DNA from 4 places in the Lactobacillus sp. UMNPBX4 genome. Region 4 is predicted to be linked to each of the others. Evidence: predicted binding sites of a transcription regulator. Region 4 holds the regulator's gene; each other region holds the start of a gene.
The links. The regulator NrdR, encoded in region 4, represses ribonucleotide reductase genes. The targets are predictions, from matches to a motif close to ACACNATATATNGTGT.
Positions count from the first base shown of each region.

Region 1: nrdD (anaerobic ribonucleoside-triphosphate reductase) is a predicted target of NrdR. The motif match lies at 1,976-1,991, and genes of this name have one in related genera.
Region 2: CP355_RS03920 (deoxynucleoside kinase) is a predicted target of NrdR. The motif match lies at 1,787-1,802, and genes of this name have one in related genera.
Region 3: pnuC (nicotinamide riboside transporter PnuC) is a predicted target of NrdR. The motif match lies at 1,931-1,946, and genes of this name have one in related genera.

Region 1 covers NZ_PCZF01000018.1:7,956-12,841, reverse strand. The annotation lists gene CP355_RS04880 (carboxylate--amine ligase) at 1-1,066, shown strand, start outside; gene CP355_RS04875 (SLAP domain-containing protein) at 1,172-1,615, shown strand; gene CP355_RS04870 (LPXTG cell wall anchor domain-containing protein) at 1,710-1,853, shown strand; gene nrdD (anaerobic ribonucleoside-triphosphate reductase) at 2,035-4,230, shown strand; gene nrdG (anaerobic ribonucleoside-triphosphate reductase activating protein) at 4,214-4,886, shown strand, end outside.
Region 2 covers NZ_PCZF01000013.1:13,865-18,750, forward strand. The annotation lists gene CP355_RS03910 (Cof-type HAD-IIB family hydrolase) at 1-338, shown strand, start outside; gene CP355_RS03915 (deoxynucleoside kinase) at 386-1,072, opposite strand; gene CP355_RS03920 (deoxynucleoside kinase) at 1,097-1,744, opposite strand; gene nagB (glucosamine-6-phosphate deaminase) at 2,033-2,752, opposite strand; gene CP355_RS03930 (aldo/keto reductase) at 2,870-3,697, shown strand; gene CP355_RS03935 (ECF transporter S component) at 3,804-4,409, shown strand; gene CP355_RS03940 (ABC transporter ATP-binding protein/permease) at 4,443-4,886, opposite strand, start outside.
Region 3 covers NZ_PCZF01000023.1:7,103-11,988, forward strand. The annotation lists gene CP355_RS05830 (LPXTG cell wall anchor domain-containing protein) at 1-1,640, opposite strand, end outside; gene pnuC (nicotinamide riboside transporter PnuC) at 1,980-2,720, shown strand; gene CP355_RS05845 (Sir2 family NAD-dependent protein deacetylase) at 2,934-3,734, shown strand; gene CP355_RS05850 (exonuclease domain-containing protein) at 3,743-4,696, shown strand; gene CP355_RS05855 (DNA/RNA non-specific endonuclease) at 4,789-4,886, shown strand, end outside.
Region 4 covers NZ_PCZF01000024.1:24,122-29,007, forward strand. The annotation lists gene dnaI (primosomal protein DnaI) at 1-822, opposite strand, end outside; gene CP355_RS06075 (replication initiation and membrane attachment family protein) at 854-2,185, opposite strand; gene nrdR (transcriptional regulator NrdR) at 2,188-2,655, opposite strand; gene coaE (dephospho-CoA kinase) at 2,658-3,260, opposite strand; gene mutM (DNA-formamidopyrimidine glycosylase) at 3,257-4,087, opposite strand; gene polA (DNA polymerase I) at 4,096-4,886, opposite strand, start outside.

The sequences.
Region 1 (4,886 bases), on a different contig from region 4:
AAAGATGGAAATCTACAAGGACCATAAGGAACCTGTAATTTTGATTGCTTGTGGTGATGGTTATGCAGAACTTCTTTCAAAGCATAAGGAAGAATTGAGCAAGGTATTTATCGTACCTTACATCGATTACGACTTGCTTGAAAAGTTGATTTCAAAGGAAGGCTTCTACGAAGTAGCTGAAGAATATGGTTTGCCATATCCTAAGACTAAGATCATCACTATGGATGATTACAAGTCAGGCAAGTACACTGATGTGCCATTCCAATTCCCAGTAGAACTTAAGCCAGAAGACCCAGTTTCATGGCTTAACTGCCAATTCGAAGGTCGTAAGAAGACTTTCACTATTCATGATGAAAATGAATTCAAGGATATCGTAGGCAAGATCTACACCCACGGTTATACTGAAGACCTTATTTTACAAGACTTCATTCCTGGTGATGACTCAAACATGAGAACCTTGAATGCATACGTTGACAAAAACCACCAAGTTAAGATGATGTGCTTAGGTCACCCATTATTGGAAGACCCAACCCCACAATCAATTGGTAACTACATGACTATCTTGCCAGCATACGATGAAAAGTTGTACGAACAAGTTCAAGCCTTCCTTGAAAAGTTGAACTACACTGGTATGGCTAACTTTGATATCAAGTACGATACTCGTGACGGTCAATACAAGTTCTTCGAAATCAACTTGCGTCAAGGTCGTTCAAGCTTCTACGTAACTTTGAACGGTTACAACTTGGCTAAGTGGTACATTGACGACTACGTTGAAGACAGCTTGAAGGATAAGGACACTGTATACGGCAACAAGTTGAAGTCTAAGCACGTTTTATGGATGGGTGTACCAGTTAAGATCTTTAAGGAATACGCCTTTGAAAACGATGCTAAGGACACTGCAGAAGAATTAATTCACGAAGGCCGTTATGGCACTACTGTCTTCTACGACAAGGACCGTAACTTTAAGCGTTGGCTTTTGATGAAATACATGTTCCACAACTACTACGCTCGTTACAAGAAGTACTACGAAGTAAATAAGGGTCAATACTTCAAGAAAAATAAGTAATTGAATATATTTCAGAAAGTTTGGAAGCTATTTCCAAACTTTTTTTATTACTCATATCTTTGGAATAATGAGTTGGTGATATAATTACAGTGAATTTTTTCAAGGATGAAAATTAAAAAGTTAGGTATTGTTGCTGTGACAGGTATTATGGGGATTTCTGTTGCGGCTCCAGCTGCTACTACCGTTCAAGCTAGCCCATATTCAGATGCATTCTGGGGTTCTTTCAACGGTTATTTAGTCGGTAGAGCAGTTGACGAAGGTATTCAAGAAGGTACGCGTGCATACCACAAGTACAAGCATGATAAGAAAGTTTACGACTACAAGGCTAACCACGCTACTTTCCATATCAAGCACAAGGCATACATCTACAATAAATATGGTCGTCGTTTGGGCAAGAAGTACTTCTTAACTAATGATGGTAGAAATTACAACACGCCAAAGCGTACTTATACTTACCGCGGCGTTAAATACTACAAGTCAGGTTACTGGAAAGGACAACCTGTCTACGTAAGAGTTAAGGATACAGCTTTTACTCACGTGGCTGATTAATTAGAAAACTAAGAGTTTGGTGGAAATTTTCTACCAAACTTTTTTGATGTTCTGATATGTTTAATTATGAAATAGGGAAAGAGGGATGTTCAAAATGAAGAAGAATTTTGGAAAATTTGTCGGTGTGTTGGCATTGCCACAAACTGGTGCTAAAGAATCTACCGATATCTTAGGATCCCTACTCGCTGGTTTAGGATTGTTCGGATTTGGCGTAGATCGTAAGCGTAAAAATAACTAAAAATATTTCAAAAAATACCAAAAAGTTGGGAGAAATTTCTCTCAACTTTTTTTCTTGCTCAAAAATGTTTTAATGACAGCAATTTGCTAAATACAAGGTGTAGATGCCTCTATATGTATAGAATACAATATATTGTGTTCTATGGTAAGACTGATTCATAGATTTAGAGGGGTTGATCTTTATGTTAAAGCAAGAACTGGAACAGAAATTAAATACACCGACAATGTTTGTTAAGCGTGATGGCGCTAAATATCCGTTCGAATTGTTTAAATTGGAGATGGTTATTCACGCTCTTGGCTTGGACGATGTTAAGACAGTAATTTTAAGCAAGATTATGGATAAGCTTGATGATGACACTGTAACAGCACAAGATGTTGCGGATGCATTTAGACAAAGCTTGAATGAACTTGGCTATATTGAAGCTGCCAAAAAGTATGTTGCTTATCGCAAGCATGACGTTGCCGAATGGGAAAAACAAATTGATACTAAAAACCGTTTGGAACGCTTAGTCCATAAAGACCCAACCATCGTTAACGAAAACGCAAATAAAGATAGTGATGTCTTCAGCACTCAACGTGATTTGACTGCAGGTACAGTAGGTAAGACCGTTGGTCTGACTATGATGCCTGAACACATCGCTAAAGCACACCTTCGCGGTGACATTCACTGGCACGACTTGGATTACACTCCACTTTCACCGATGTCTAACTGCTGCTTGATCGACTTCAAAGAAATGCTTACCAACGGCTTCAAGATTGGTAATGCCTACATGGAAAGTCCTAACTCAATCGGCGTTGCTACCAGCCAAGTTGCCCAAATCATCACTAACGTAGCTTCAAGTCAATACGGTGGTTGTTCGTTCGACCGTGCCGATGAAGTTTTAGCTCCTTTTGCTCAAAAGAACTACGAAAAGCACTTAAAGGATGCTAAAGAATTAATTGACGATGAAGAAAAAGCAGATGCTTTTGCTAAGAAGCGTACTAAGAAAGACATCTACGACGCTATGCAAAGCCTGGAATACGAGATCAACACTATGTTCTCAAGCCAAGGTCAAACACCATTTACTAGCTTGGGCTTCGGCCTTGGTACTTCTTGGATTGAAAAAGAAATCCAAAAAGATATTTTAAGAATCAGAATTGCTGGTTTGGGTAAAGAACACAGAACCGCGATCTTCCCTAAATTACTCTTCACCCTTAAGAAGGGGCTCAACTTGCACCCAGGTGATCCTAACTACGATGTTAAGAAGCTTGCCATCGAATGTTCAACCAAGAGAATGTACCCAGACGTTTTGAGCTACGACAAGATTAAAGAAATCACCGGCTCATTCAAGTGTCCGATGGGTTGTCGTTCATTCTTACAAGGTTGGAAGGACAAGAACGGCAAGGAAGTTAACTCAGGCAGAATGAACTTAGGTGTTGTTACTGTTAACTTGCCAAGAATCGCTATGGAAAGTCACGGCGACATGGATCTTTTCTGGAAGATCTTCAAAGTTAGAATGCAAACCTGCCACGAAGCATTGCAATTCAAGGCTCACCGCGTAACCGAAGCTAAGCCAGTCAACGCACCAATCCTTTACCAATACGGTGCATTTGGCAAGCGTCTTTCAGAAGATGGCAACGTTAACGACCTCTTCAAGAACGGCCGTGCCACTGTTTCCTTGGGCTACATCGGCCTTTACGAAGTAGGTACTGTCTTCTACGGTTCCGATTGGGAACACAACAAGGAAGCTCACGACTTCACTGTTGAGATCGTTAAGAAGATGCATGACTTATGTGCTAAGTGGGAAAAGGACGATCCTAACCACTACCACTACAGCTTGTACTCAACTCCAAGTGAAAGTTTGACCGACCGCTTCTGCAGACTTGATACTGCTAAGTTCGGCAAGGTTAAGGACATCACTGACAAGGAATACTACACTAACTCATTCCACTACGATGTTAGAAAGCACCCAACTCCATTTGAAAAGTTGAGTTTCGAAATGGATTATCCAAAATACGCTGCTGGTGGTTTCATCCACTACTGCGAATACCCTAACTTGAAGCAAAACCCAGCAGCTCTTGAAGCCGTTTGGGACTGGGCTTACGACAAGGTAGGCTACCTTGGTACCAACACTCCAATCGACAAGTGCTACAAGTGTGGTTTTGCCGGTGAATTCAAGGCTACTGCTAAAGGCTTCCAATGCCCAGTCTGCGGCAACCACGATCCACGTACCTGTGACTGTGTAAAGAGAACCTGCGGCTACCTTGGTAATCCTTTGAAGAGACCTATGGTTCACGGTCGTCATGAAGAAATTGCTCACAGAGTAAAGCACATGACCATGGGCTTAGTACGCGAAGAAGCTGAAGAGGAAACTAAAGAAAATGCCAAAGAAAGATAAAAACGATCAAGAAGGCCCTGACATTCGAAGCAGTTTGATCAAGGTTAATATTGATGGTGATACGGTATTTGTTGACTCAAATCAATATAAGCCTCAAGTTGATCACGCTAAGAAGTTGCTTAAGCAAAAGGCGATGCCTAAGAATCCTAAGCCACAAGAATGGAAGAGTGAAGAGCATAGTTTGCACAAGATTGCGGACTATAAGCCGTTCAACTTCGTTGATGGTGAAGGTGTAAGATGTAGTCTTTACGTTTCTGGATGTTTGTTTGACTGTCCGGGATGCTACAACTTGGCAGCGCAGAACTTCAACTATGGTCAGCCTTATACGCAAGACCTTGAAGACCAGATCATCAAAGATATGTCTCAGCCTTATGTGCAAGGTTTGACCCTTTTAGGCGGTGAACCATTCTTGAACACTTGGGTTTGCTTGAAAATTATTAACCGAGTTAGAAAAGAATTCGGTCATACCAAAGACATCTGGTCTTGGTCAGGCTACACTTGGGATGAATTGCAAAAGGAAACTCCTGATAAAAAAGAAATGCTGTCGAAGATCGATATCTTGGTTGATGGACGATTCCTTGAAGCAAAGAAAGATTTGACCTTGCAATTCAGAGGTTCAAGCAACCAACGAATTATCGATGTGCCTAAGTCATTGA
Region 2 (4,886 bases), on a different contig from region 4:
GCAAACCAGAAGAACTTGATCGTATGCAAAAAGAATTGATTAAAAAATTCCCAGATTTGAGCTTTGTCAGATCCTCAAGAACACTACTAGAAGTCGTACTAAAAGGCGTAAGCAAGGCCAGTGCAGTAGCAATTTTAGCGAAAGAATACAAGGTACCACTAAAAGATTGCATTGCTTTAGGTGATAACTATAATGATGAAGAAATGCTGGAAGAAGTAGGTCATCCAATTTTAATGGGTAATGCACCCGCAGAATTAAAAGAGAAGATTGGCTTAGATCATGTGACGCTCGATAATAATCATGATGGAATTGCTGAAGCGTTGGCAAAATTTGAATAAAGAAAAACCGCATAGAATTTCTATGCGGTTTATTATTTCCTAGGAAATTATGCTTCGATTTGGATATCTGTTGGCTTTTTCCAATCTTCAGGAAGCTTTCCCATTTCTTTTAATTTGTCTGTGATTTGATCCAAGACTACTTGCTTGTCGGCTGGATTAGCCATGAAATCTAGTTTATCGCCATCGATTTCCATCTTTGGTGAGTAATCGTAATTCTCATACCAAGGCTTGTAATAGCGAAGCAGACGCTTATAGTAGTCTTCTAGAGTTGAGTCATAACTCAATTGTTCATATGGACGACCACGCTTTTTAATCCGTTTAATCATGGTGTCATATGAAACATTAATATGAACAAGCAAATCTGGATTCTTCTTAGGCATTCTTTCAAGCTCGTTCATCATATTGTGCAGAAGTTCATAGTAAGTATCCACTTCTTCTGAGGTTGCACGACCAATGTCAGCGTTCATTTGGAAGAAGAGCGCATCTTCGTAGATAGAACGATCGAGTACATTATTATCTTCAGTAAGAGCATCTTTAATGCTGTGAAAACGCGTGTTTAAGAAGTATACCTGCAATAAGAAAGCATATTTCTTAGGATCAGCATAAAAGAGTGGCAGAACTGGATTGTCGTCAACACTTTCATAAAATGGCTTAGTACCTAAATATTTGGATAAAATACCTGTTAAACTGGATTTCCCGGCTCCAATTGGCCCGCTTAAAACAATAACTGTCATCACGTTCCTTCTTTTTATTCAGTCTTATAAGTTACCGATTTCGTGCAACTTCTCATCAATTTCCTTCAATACTTCTCTTTGGGCATCCATGCTAGAAACAAAATCAAGTTTGTCACCATTAATAGCCATCTTAGGAGAAGCATCATATTGTTCATACCAAGGCTCATAGTATCTGAGCAATCTAGCGTAGTAATCCTTCAAGCCTGGATCTGTGCTGATTTGTTCAAATGAACGACCACGCTTTTTAATGCGCTTAAGCATGGTATCAAGTGAAACATGGATGTAGATAAGCAAATCAGGCTTCTTGCTTGGGTTGCCTGGCGTATCTTCCATCATGTTTTCAAGCAAGTCATCATAGATCTTAAATTCTGTAGGATCTGCGACCTTGCTGTCAGCGTTCATCTTGAAGAAAAGCGCATCTTCATAGATAGAACGATCGGATACGCTGTTCTTATCTTGAATAGCTTGATTGATTTGAGCTAAACGGTGGTTAAGCAAATAAGTGTTAAGTAAAAAAGTGTAACGCTTCATATCCTTATAATAAAGCGGCAAAACAGGGTTACTATCAACGCCTTCGTAAAATGCTTGTGTACCTAGGTGCTCTGCTAAAATACTGGTTAAACTGGATTTCCCGGCTCCAATTGGCCCGCTTAAAACAATAACTTGAATCACATTCTTTCTTAAATACCAGATATTGGACAATTAATAAGTTTAATACAAGATATTGTGGCACACAAGCTCTTTTTTAATTCTGTTTCACACGAAAAAGTCAAGGGTAGAAATGAAAAATCGGATAGGAATGAAACATAATTCAATTAGAGCAGAGAAATTATAAAAAATGAATTATACTTCAATATTTAGAGCAAAAATGCGATTTAGTGAAGTATAATTCACAAAAATAGCTAGGTCTTCTACGATTGTAGAAAGCCTAGCTTTTCATTTTTAGGGATAAATTGTTATTTAGTTCTTGTATTTGTCGTCTAGTTCTTGAGCTGCAGCCTTATCAACGATGATAGTTACATCAGGATGTTTTTGTAAAATTGATGCAGGCACTTGTTCAGTAACTGGACCTTCGATCATTTCTTTGATTGCTTGTGCTTTCTTTTCACCAAAAGCCATCAAAACGACCTTTTTAGCATCCATGATGTTGGCAGTACCCATACAAATTGCACTCTTAGGTACTTCATCTTCATTGTCGAAGAAACGTGAGTTAGCTTTGATTGTATTTTCGGTCAACTTAACTTCATGAGTACCGATGTCAAAAGGAGTGCCAGGTTCATTAAAGGCAATGTGACCGTTACGGCCGATACCTAATAGTTGCACGTCAATTGGATTATCTTTGATAATTTGATCGTATTCTTTGCAAGTAGTAGCAACATCTTTAGTCATGCCGTCTGGAACGTAAGATTTCTTGAAAGGCTTTTTGTCGAATAAGTGCTTGCGCATGAAGTAGTGGTAACTTTGAGGATTATCAGGTGTTAAGCCAACATATTCATCAAGGTTAATGCTAATTAAGTTTGAACAGTTAAGATCACTGTTAGTAAAGTTTTGATAAAGAGTTTCAGGGGTAGAACCGGTAGCTAAACCTAAAACTTTAGCACCATTTTTGATTTCATTTTCAAAAATCTCGAATGCTTTTGCTCCACCTTGAATTTTGTTTTCAGTAACAATAATTTTCATTTTAAAACCCTCCTTTACTGGTCTAGTCCATTATAAAATGGAATAGACCATTTTGTCAATTGGTAAAATGAAAATCACAGAACTATGTTAAAATTTGAGTAAAGGAAGTGAATACGGATGGATTTTGAAAAGTTAACAGGCTTAGGTATAGGTACTTGGGGGATTGGTGAAGATCCCAAAAATAAAAAAGATGAAATTGCGGCCATTCGCTATGGTTTAGATAATGGCTTGAACATTATCGATACAGCAGAAATGTATGGTGATGGCAAAAGTGAAGAGCTGATAGGCGAGGCAATTAAAGATTACGATCGTGATAAATTGTTTTTAATTTCAAAATTCTATCCCTATCATGCGACTCCTGAGCTAGAGAGAAAGAGTCTGGAAGCTAGCTTAGAGAGATTAGGTACTGATTATTTAGATTTATATTTATTGCATTGGCGCGGTAATCATCGTTTATCAGACACGATTCGCGGTTTGCAAGCTTTGCAAAAAGAAGGATTAATTCGTCACTGGGGCGTTTCTAACTTTGATACGTCTGATATGAAAGAATTATTTAGTGTGCCTGGTGGAACAAAATGTTTTGCTAACGAAGATCTCTATAATATTAAGGAACGAGGCACAGAGTTTGATTTGCAAGACTGGCAAACAGAGCATGGCGTCAGCTTTATTGGTTATTCTCCGTTTAATTCTGGAGCAGGAGACACGATTAGAATTACGCAGAATTTGAAGATCGTGGCTCGCGATCATGGTGTAACACCGCATCAAATTATGCTTGCTTGGACTTTGCGCAATGGCAATGTGTTGGCCATTCCAAAAAGCAGCAGTATTAAACACATGAAGGAAAATATTGCTGCTCAAGAAATAAAGTTAACTGATGACGAGTTAAGGTTAATTAATAGTGATTTTCCAATTCCAACGGAGAAAACTCCTTTAGCGGTAATTTAAGTAAAAAATAAAAGACTTGTTTCATGTGAAACAGGCCTTTTTTGCTGAGAAAAAATTCTGACTATGGTTTAATTAGTAGTATCTTTTTAATGAATTGGGGATAAAAATGAGACGAGAAGAAACGAGACGCATGACCATTACTGCAGTTTTTGCAGCTATTTTGATCATGCAAACTTTCGTACCGAATATTGGTTATGTGCGAATCATTCCGGCCTTGCCTGCAATTACCACGATTCCGATGACAATTGCGATTTATGGTACTTTGATGGGCCCTAAGGCAGGTTTAGGATTTGGATTATTTTGGGGAATTACCAGATTAATCGTTGCATATACGCAACCTGGAGATATGGTCAGCTTGATGCTGTTCCAAAATCCAGTAATTTCTGTTGTGCCTAGTGTTTTAGCAGGCTTTTTCCCAGGCTTAATTTCCAAAGCAATGGGCAAAACCAATTATGCCAAGTTAGGCTACATTTTGAGTGGAGCAGTAACTTCATTGACCAACACGATCATGGTAATTTTACTGACAAGTATTTTCTTTATGCATGATCCAGCTAGTCTGCTTCATTATTTAGGCAACTATAATTCTAGCACGCCGCTGATTCTGATTTTGATTACAGCGCTAGGTGCAAATGGTGTGATTGAAGCAATCTTCACTGCATTAGTAGTGCCGGTGATTGTTACACCACTTAATTTAGTGTTGAAAAGAGCGTAAAAAACAGCGTTAGTAATTCTAACGCTGTTTTTCTTATTCGCTTCTAAGCGCGATAGCCGCGTCCTTTTTAGCTGCCATTCTAGCAGGGATGTGACCACCAATTAAAGTTAATACGGTTGAAATAATAATTAAAATCAACGCAGCTTTTGGATCAAGCTGAGCAACATTAGCTAAATCGGTAATCTTATAAATCACGCTGTTGATTGGGAATGTTAATAGGTAAGCGATGAAGACACCGAGCACACCAGAGAAGACACCTAAGATGAAGGTTTCGGCGTCAAAGACGCGAGTGATATCTTTCTTGCGAGCACCTAAAGCCTTCAAGACACCAATTTCCTTGGTTCTTTCGAGAACTGAAGTGTAGGTTAAGATACCAATCATGATCATTGAAGTGATCAATGAAATTGCGGCAAAGGCAACTAGGATAGTCGTAATACCGCCAAGCAAACCACCGGTCATAGTCGTTACGGCACTAGA
Region 3 (4,886 bases), on a different contig from region 4:
GTTGGCTCTTCGGGTTTAGGCTCTTCCGGAGTTGGGTCTTCCGGAGTTGGGTCTTCCGGCTTAGGCTCTTCCGAAGTTGGGTCTTCCGGAGTTGGGTCTTCCGGAGTTGGGTCTTCCGGAGTTGGGTCTTCCGGCTTAGGCTCTTCAGGAATCTGAATTTCCTCCATTGGTGGAACTAAGTCCCAACGGTGACTTTCACCTTTGATAGTAACCTTGTCTCCGATGATGTTACCATCCACGTTTACATTTGTAGTAATGTGTGCGTTTGAAGCTAGAATGCTGCCTAAGTGGTAGTCACCATCAATGTTCAATGAGTTAAGGTTGGTACCAAAGTTCCACAATAACTTGTTAGCTTGACCATGCTTTTCACTAGAACCATTTACATTGTTTTGGTCTGAGTATTCTAAAACCAGATGTGTATTTACAGTCAAGTCTCCGTTTTGAACATTAGTAACATTCAAAATGATGATTGGAGCATTTTCACCAGCAGGGATACCCTTGATAGTGATATTGCGCTTGTTATCACCTGAGATGTGACTAGCATCAACTGTTACGTAAATAGGTTCTTTTCTATCACCGGCATTTTTGATTGCTTCGGAAACATCGATCCAACTGTTATTGTGGTCAGTGAAGTCAGCCTTAACACCCTCAGTTTGGCTTTGGCCTGCCCAGTTGTCTGACTTTTCACCTAATTTGTCTAACTCACCTTGAATGTCTAAAGGCTTGTCAGCTTGAATAATGTGGCTGTGCTTAATGTCAACTTTTTGCCATTTAGGTTCATCCTTAGTACCAAAGTTAACTTGAATAGCGCCACCATTTTCGTATGAACGGTATTCAATGTCTGGGCCGAAGATAACTAACTTGTTGTCACCATTAATTTTATTGAGGTGGTCAATGCTACCGATGTAGTGAATATCACCATTAGTTAAGTTGCTGGTAGCACCTGAGTTAGTGCCAAAATCGCCAGCGCCAACTTTATCTGCGGCAATATTACCAGCAATGTGCACTTGACCATCTACTTCATTACCAAAGATGTGGAAGATACCGGCAATTCCCAATGGGTGTTTTGCAGCTACTTCCTCGATATATTTTTTAATATCTTCTAATTTTTTTGTTTCTTCTTCATCCTCTCTGTCTACTTTTTCAGTATCAACGTTAATTGTTGGCTTCTTAGTAGTTGTTTCAGTTTGATTTGTATTTTCTGGAGAAGAAGTTTCAGTTTTATCAGTAGTGGTTTGATCTTCGGTGACGGTTGCATCATTAGTAGTTGCATTTTCTACCGTTGATTCTTCTTTAGCTGTATTTTCAGCTTTGTTGATTTCAGTGGCAGTTTCAACTTGAGTATTTTCAGAAATAGTTTCTGTATTTTGAGTAATTTCTGAATTTACTGGAGTTGATTGATCATCATTTGAAGTTGAAACTTCAGTAGTGGATTCAGGAGTAATATCTTCTACTGAAGATTCAGTAGTATCTGTTGTACCCCCTCTGATTTCGATAGCGCTTATATCGATACCATCATTTACTGTAGCTGACACGATACCAGAAGTAGTGTTAGCGAAAATACCGAAAGTCAATAAAACCGCAACAGCGCCCTTACTTAATTTTCTAATTGCAAATTGTGATTTTGTTGATTTAAACATTTTTTTACCATCATCTGGATAGTATGACAATATGTCACTAATTTACACTTATATTATATGATGGTGTGTCACTCCAGAATAGTACTTTTTGAGTACCTTTATATATTCTTAAGTATTCAAATTTGATTTTATATAGATGAAAATCAAAACTAATAATTTTTCTCATAAACACAACATATAGACATTTTTAAGTGCTATTAGCACAATATTTTGTAAGATTCAAGATTGTATAAAATGCTTAATTCGATTACGATATATATCGATGCTTTTATTAGGAAAAAGCGGATAAGGCACAAAATGTTGTGTTTTGTGAACCTAAATTTAAAGGAGTTTGTGTAGATGGAAAGAGAACACGAGAATTATTTCGTTTGGCTATTTAATCAATTAAAGGGATGGCCAATACAAAATTATTGTTTATGGTTTTTTGCTTTTGGTTTTCAATTAGCATTACTTATTCAAGCTAAGGTTACCAGCGTAACTTTAATTACTTTTATTGGTACTTTATTAGGTACGCTTTGTGTATTGGCAATTAATGCTACTAAGGCAATTAATGGATGGTTAGGATTAGTATCAGCAGCTTGCTTTATTTATGCAGGTTGGTCAGCTAAGAATTATCTTTCCATCTTTGAACAAATTGCTTATATTGCAACTTTGGACTTACCAGTTATTTTGTCAGTAAAGTCATGGAATAATGATACTAAGAACCATTTGAGAAAATTTGGCTCAAAAGAATGGTTAATCGCCATCGTTGGTACCTTGCTTGTTTATGTGGTTTCTGGTTACTTAATTGGTAAGTTTACTAATGATCCTCGTCCTTGGGTTGATGCAATTAGTTTCGCTATCTCACTTACTGCCGGAATTATGTGCTTCATGCGTTATAACAACCAATACTTCTGGTGGACCGCTAGTGGCGTGTTCCAATTGATTCTTTGGGGCATTACTTATGCTGAAGGCGATGCTAACTTGGCTATGGCTATTAACTCATTAATTTATGTAGCAAACGATGTCTTAGCATTTACCGTTTCACCTTGGTTTAACATGGGACGTCGTCATGCTGGGCTTAAGGAAATTTCTAAATAATAAGATTTAAAAAGCAGCGCAAAAAACGCTGCTTTTTTATTATGGTAGAATTAAACAAAAAAGTTGAAGAATAAGAAAATCAGGATGAAAAGCATGGCTTGAGCAAGAAGTACAAGCTGCAGGTTATAATGGAATCAATGATGTGTTCTTAGGTGAATACATCGATGGACAATTACGTTTGACCGGTTATTCTAAATAAGAAAAGAGATAAAGATGGCAGATTTTACTAAGGTAAAAGAATGGATTAAAGATGCGGATGCAGTGATCGTTACTGCAGGTAATGGCATGGCTAAAGAAGAAGGATTGGACATCTTAAGTGAAGAAAACTTCGATGACCAGTTTGGCAAAATTGCCGACAAATACGATGTGCATACAATTGGGGATGCCCTTGATAAGAAATTCGAATCTTGGAGTGAACAATGGGGTTTTTGGAGTGAATTGGTGAATGAATATTCTCTTCAATACGAACCTGGTGAAACGATGCAAGCTTTAAAGAAACTTTTGCAAGATAAGGAATACTTTATTGCAACTAGTACTTTTGCTCACTTTTTTGAAAATGCTGGTTTTAATGAGAATCACATTTTCAATGTCTTTGGCGATTGGACCAGAATGCAATGTTCTAGTGGTATTAACCATGGACAAAAAGATGATCGTGAAGTAGTCAAAAAATTTTTAGTGGGTGAAGGTGAAGTGCCAAAATGTGAAGATTGCAACAGTCCAATGGAGTTGCACATGCCGCTTAATGCTAACTTCTTCCCTGATACAGATGCTAATACTCGTTTTCGTTGGTTTTTAACTGGTAATGAAGACAAGAAAGTTGTAGTTTTAGAGCTTGGCGTCGATGAGACTAGTCCACAGCTTCTTGATCCAATGGTTAAATTGGTAGAACAATTTCCAAATTGGAAGTATGTAGCAGCTGATTTGGCTGATGAAGACATGCCAGATGATTTGAAGAAGAGATCAGCAGGCTTTGCAACTAGCTCGCGTGATATGTTGATGAATTTAACTAAATAGGGTGAACGATGAGTATTTACGTAAAAAACGGGGTTTTGCATGTAGATGGTGCACAAGATAAACTCCGGCAAAAGGGACAAGAAAAACCAGACTTTTTGTCTAATTACACAATGCTTGATATTGAAACAACTGGTCTTAGTCCTTTCCGTGATCGGATTACCGAACTGGGTGGGGTAAAAGTGAGAAATGGTCAAATTGTTGATCAATACACTAATTTAGTAAAATTCTCTAAAAATAATAAAGTTCCTGCTTTTATTACTAAATTAAACGGAATTACTGAAGAACAGTTAGTTAATGAAGGAATTCCTGCAGAACAGGCAATTAAGGAATTTCGTGAGTTTATCAGTGATGACATCATTATTGGTTATAATGTTAACTTTGACTTGAACTTCTTATATGATCTTAGTCAAAAGTACAACTTGCCAGTTTTAAATAATGATTATGTCGATGTGCTTCGCCTAGCAAGAGTATATTATCCGCGCCAGCATAATCGTTTGATTGACTGCATGCAGCGTGCGGGAATTGCTCAAGTAGAACAGCACCACGGCTTGGCAGATTCTCTTGATACAATTAAGGTGTATAACGACTTTAATCAGCATTTTACGGAGGATTTATTAGAGCAGGCAATTGGCAAAATTAAGAATGTCGATTTAACTGGGGATGAAGTTGATTGTTACCAACTTGGGTTCCGTAATCCTGTTCAAGATAAAAATATTGTTTTATCTGGTAATTTACACATGTATCAGCACGATGCGGAAAAAATGATTAACAATATGGGTGGTCAACTTGATCAAAATGTAGAAAATACTACGAATTATTTGATTATGGGTGATCATGATTTCTTTAGAAAAGATAATGATGACTTGAATAGAGCGCGTTTATTGATTAAAGATGGGGCTAAGATTAAGCGTTTATCAGAGAGTTTCTTTTTATCAATGCTTGATGATTGGGCTCGTAGTTAAAAGCTATCTTGAAAAAAGATGGCTTTTTTCTTTTGTTCTATTGCAAACTGATGTTTGAATTAGTATTATTTCTTAATAAATGGAGGATTTTTATGGCAAGAAGAAAACGTAAAAAACAGGGGACAGTTCTGTCATCAGTTATTGTTCTGATAGCAATCGCATGGGGACTTTTTACTAAAGCTGGCGGCGA
Region 4 (4,886 bases):
TACTGGATCAGTCGCATTACGTGTTTCTTCAAAATGAGATTCTAATGCTTCCATGTCAAGATTAGATGAGAAAAATGTTGGTAAAACATTATCCATCCGAGCTTGTAAAATTACACCCAATACGTCATCTCGTGACCATTGACTGAGACTCTCAGCACCAATATCATCTAAAATCAATAAATCACATTCAGACAAACGGCGAATTTCACTTTGCAAACTATTGTCGTCAAAATGACTTGCTAATCCGGCTATAAAAGTTGGCACATGCAAGAACACAACATTTTTATTCATGTTCGTGACCACATAATTAGCTAATCCCGCTAAAATATATGTCTTACCAACACCAAAATCACCTGACAAATATAGTCCCTGAATATGCGGATTTTGCTTATATTTTCTTAAAAAGTCGTAGATCAAAGTTAAAACTTGTTTACGATCATCATTTACATCAATTTCACTCAAACTCACATCATGAAGACGAGTCGGAACATCGATTAGTTGTAATCTTCGCTCGGCAGCTTGCTTGCGATCTTGAGCTAATTTTGCCTTAGTTGGCACATACCGAATATCAATTACTTTACCATTCAAAAATAATTGGGGAGCATACCCTGCCATCACCTTACTCGCAGTATGTTTTTGAGAATAATACTCATACAAGTTAGATATACTATTTCGAATCATCTTTTGATCAATTTTATCTGCATTTGCATGAATAAATGACTGCACATCAGGATCACGCAAGGCTTGTTCTATCAAAGATTGTTCATCACCCAGATTACGCTCTTTTACAATCTTTTTAATTACATTGCCAATTGGCTCCATTTTTTCACCTACTTCCAATTATCTTTGAATCCTATTTATTATTTAAATCCTTAAATAAATTCTTCAATTGCTCGGTAGAAATGCCAGCATCCCTATCAGCCTTTTTCTTACTCCAATCAGTGCCTTTTTCGACTCGCTTTTGATAAGTTCGAACAGATTTTTTCTTACCAAAGCTATTGCGCCGCTTTTTCACATATTGCAAAGCCTGTACGGCTGTAGCTACGCCATGTTGCAGCCAGTCATTGGCAATCTTATAAGCCAAATTAGAACTAACTACTGTGTCATAAGTAAGACATGTATAGGTCAAAATGTTGATTAAGTCTTCAGGCAACCCATACTGGGTGTGCAAATTATTAATAATCTGCTTCTCATTGGCACTAGTTATACCGCCTTTTTGCGTTTTTATTTTATACAAAAATTCAGCGGGTGAACTCTCATTAGCTGCTTTTAACAGCTTTTTATCATGGTCATCCATATCTTTAATCACAGCTAATGCCTTTTTTTGCCCTTCATTTAACTGCTTTTGTACATTTTCTCTAGTATTAGCCCTCTTATAATTTTCCGCTAAAGTATTGCTAATGTCATGCATATTTAAGCTATATGAGCCATGAAGACATGGCAAGCTTTCATCTACAAATTCTTTTTCTGATAAGCCATACGTTTGGATTAAACCACGAATTTGATCTTTATTAAGGTCAATTTCACTAGCTGGAATTTGATAGCGATTATACTCCTGCTTGATAAAATCCCAATCAATACTATCGTGATCATTCACCTTGGCAGTTTCAACTTCATGAATCTTATTTTCTTGTGCGGCTTGAACCACATCACTAGACGGAGTGATTGCTTCATCCCCAGGTAAACGAAAAACATCAAAAAAGTTTGCTGACACGTCTTTAGCATTTTTAATAGGTTTTTCCCTTAATTTTGCTTCTTGAGCAAAAGCATGACTTAAATCATGAAAGGTTGATACACCAACCTTTTCTTTTAATAAACTAGCTAAAAGTGGCGTCGCAAAAAATTTGTCTGCAGCTGGAACTTGCAGCAATTTAAAAACTAAAACATTATTGAATACATTATCAGACAAAAGTGTTTGGACTAATCCCACAGCCTCTAATTTATGCAATGAATCAAATAATTGTTTCAAGCTGCAATCCAATTGCTCTTGCAATGAATATATCCCCTTCGAGTCGGAAATTATGCCATACGGATCATAATTTTGAATCAAAGTCTGATATAGCGCTACTGCTACTGCACCTACTAACGGTTGATATAATTTGATTAAAACTTTTTCATCTTCGGGAAAAAGCTTCACACGATTGGCTACATAATAAAGATGTTTGGGATCAGACGTCTCAAACATGACTAATTGCCCTTACCTTTCTTAGCCATCATGTCTTCCATAGTCTTCATGAAGCTAGACATATCTTTAAATTCACGATAAATAGATGCAAAACGAATGTAAGCCACATCATCAAGATCAGCCAATTCATCCATAACGTATTGACCAATCTTCTTAGATGAAATTTCACTAATGCCTTGCTTTCTTACTTTATTTTCAACATGATCAACCAATTGCTCAAATTGCTCACTGCTAATTGGTCGTTTCTGTCCTGCAGCCATTACACCATGCAAGATTTTCTTGCGATTAAATGGTTCACGCGTACCGTCATTTTTAATTACAAGTAACGGAGTTGTTTCTACTCTTTCAAAAGTTGTAAAACGAAAACCACAATTTTCACACTCTCTGCGTCGTCTGATTGCACGGTTTTCATCACTAGGACGTGAATCAATAACGCGGGAGGCATTTTGATGACAATTTGGACATTCCATAGCTATCCCTCTTCTTTGATCTTAATTAATATCTGTTCTAGTTTATTTTCTAATTCTTTTATTGTACCAGTATTTGCCACTACAAAATCGGCCATTTTTTCTTTTTCAGCTAATGGCATCTGACTATTAATCCGCATTCTTGCTTCCTCGTCAGATAGATTATTACGCTTTTTTAAACGTTCAATCTGTATTTGCTCAGGAAGGGTAATCACTAAAACTCCATTAGCTACATGTTTTTTATCCAATCCCGCTTCAAAATACACTGGTGCATCTAAAATAACAAGAGCAAAATTCTGATATTCTTTTATCTTTGCTACTGTTTTATCGAAAATTAACGGATGCGTCAACTGATTTAATTCAGACAAGGCTCTTTTATTACTAAAAACTAATTGCCCTAATTTTTTACGATTTATTGTTTGGTCTGAATTTAAATATTCTACCCCAAAATGATCTTTAATCGCTTGCCAAGATGCATTGCCGGGTTTCATCAGTTCGTGGGCAATTTGATCACAGTCAATAATCGGAATGTTTTTCTTTTTAAAAAAATCATCAGCAGTACTTTTACCGGTGGCAATTCCACCTGTTAATGCTAAGACATAACTCATTTATAAATCACCTGACAATGAGGACAAAAAGTGGTTCCCCGACCATTAACCTTAATTTTTTCAAATTTAGTACCACAAACTGGGCAGGGCTCACCTACATGACCGTAAACTTGCAATTTACTTTGAAAGCCACCAACTTGTCCATTCGCATTCAAAAAGGAATGAACCGTAGTACCTTGCAGCTTAATTGCTTCGGCAATAATCTTATTAATCTGATCATGTAATTCAGATACTTTTTCTACAGGAATTTTATTGGCCTGACTTAAAGGATGAATCTTGGTTCGCCAAAGAACCTCATCAACATAAATATTACCTAGACCAGCTACTACTGATTGATCAAGCAAAGTGTTTTTGATATTTTTCTTCTTACGCTTTAAGCCATTGATTAAATATTCTGAAGTAAATTTAGAACTATTTGGTTCTACTCCAAGCTTACCAATCCCTGTAGTTTGTCTTTCGGTGCCAGTTAAAATTAGCTGCATCCGCCCAAATTTGCGCACATCATTATACCGCAACGCTGTTCCATCAGTAAAAACAAACTCAACGTGATCGTGTTTATCCTTAGGCGCATCAGACGCAGTTAAATGATACTTTCCTTCCATTCGCAAATGAGAAACAATCGTTAAATTATCACTCAAGCGAATAAGCAAATACTTGGCGTAGCGATCAATATCGATAATCTTTTTACCAGGCAATTCAGATAAAAATTTTTCATGATCAGTCGCCACAATTTTTGGATACCACAAAATCACTTTTTTAATAGTTTTTCCCTTAACTAAAGGAAGCAGTGTTCTTCGAACTGTTTCAACTTCAGGCATTTCAGGCATTTTATCACCTACTTTGCATCATACCAATTGTGTCCCCAGCCAGAATCAGCAATCAATGGCACGTCCAACTTAACAGCTGATTGCATTACTTCAGGCACAATCTTTTTAATTGTTTCTAGCTCATCTTTTGGTACATCAAAAATCAATTCATCGTGTACCTGCACTACCATTTTAGTCTTCAAATGTAGTTCATCTAACTTCTTTTGCATGTTAATCATTGCAATTTTAATAATATCGGCAGCTGAACCTTGAATTGGTGAATTAATAGCAGTTCTTTCAGCAAAGGCACGAACGGTGTATTTCTTAGCATGAATATCTGGCAAGTATCTGCGACGGTGCATGATTGTTTCGGCATAGCCCTTGTCACGTGCTTCTTGTACTGCTTTATTCATGTAATCCTTGATTTGAGGATATTGTTCGAAGTAGTTGTCGATAAATTCTTGAGCACGTTTTCTAGAAATACCTAAATTCTTGGACAAACCATAATCGGAAATACCATAAACGATACCGAAGTTAACAGCCTTAGCGTGACGACGCATCAGTGGCGTTACTTGATCTGGTGAATCCAAGTGGAAAATTTTCATCGCGGTATGTGAGTGAATATCATAACCGGTCTTGAAGGCTTCTTGCATGTTTTGATCGCCCGAAACGTGAGCTAAAACACGAAGTTCAACTTGTGAGTAGTCGCAAGAGAAAATGTAGCCGTCTGGTTCACTTGGCACGAAAGCTTTTCTGATTTGCTTACCCTCTTCGGTACGGGTAGGGATGTTCTGCAAGTTAGGATCCACACTGGAAAGTC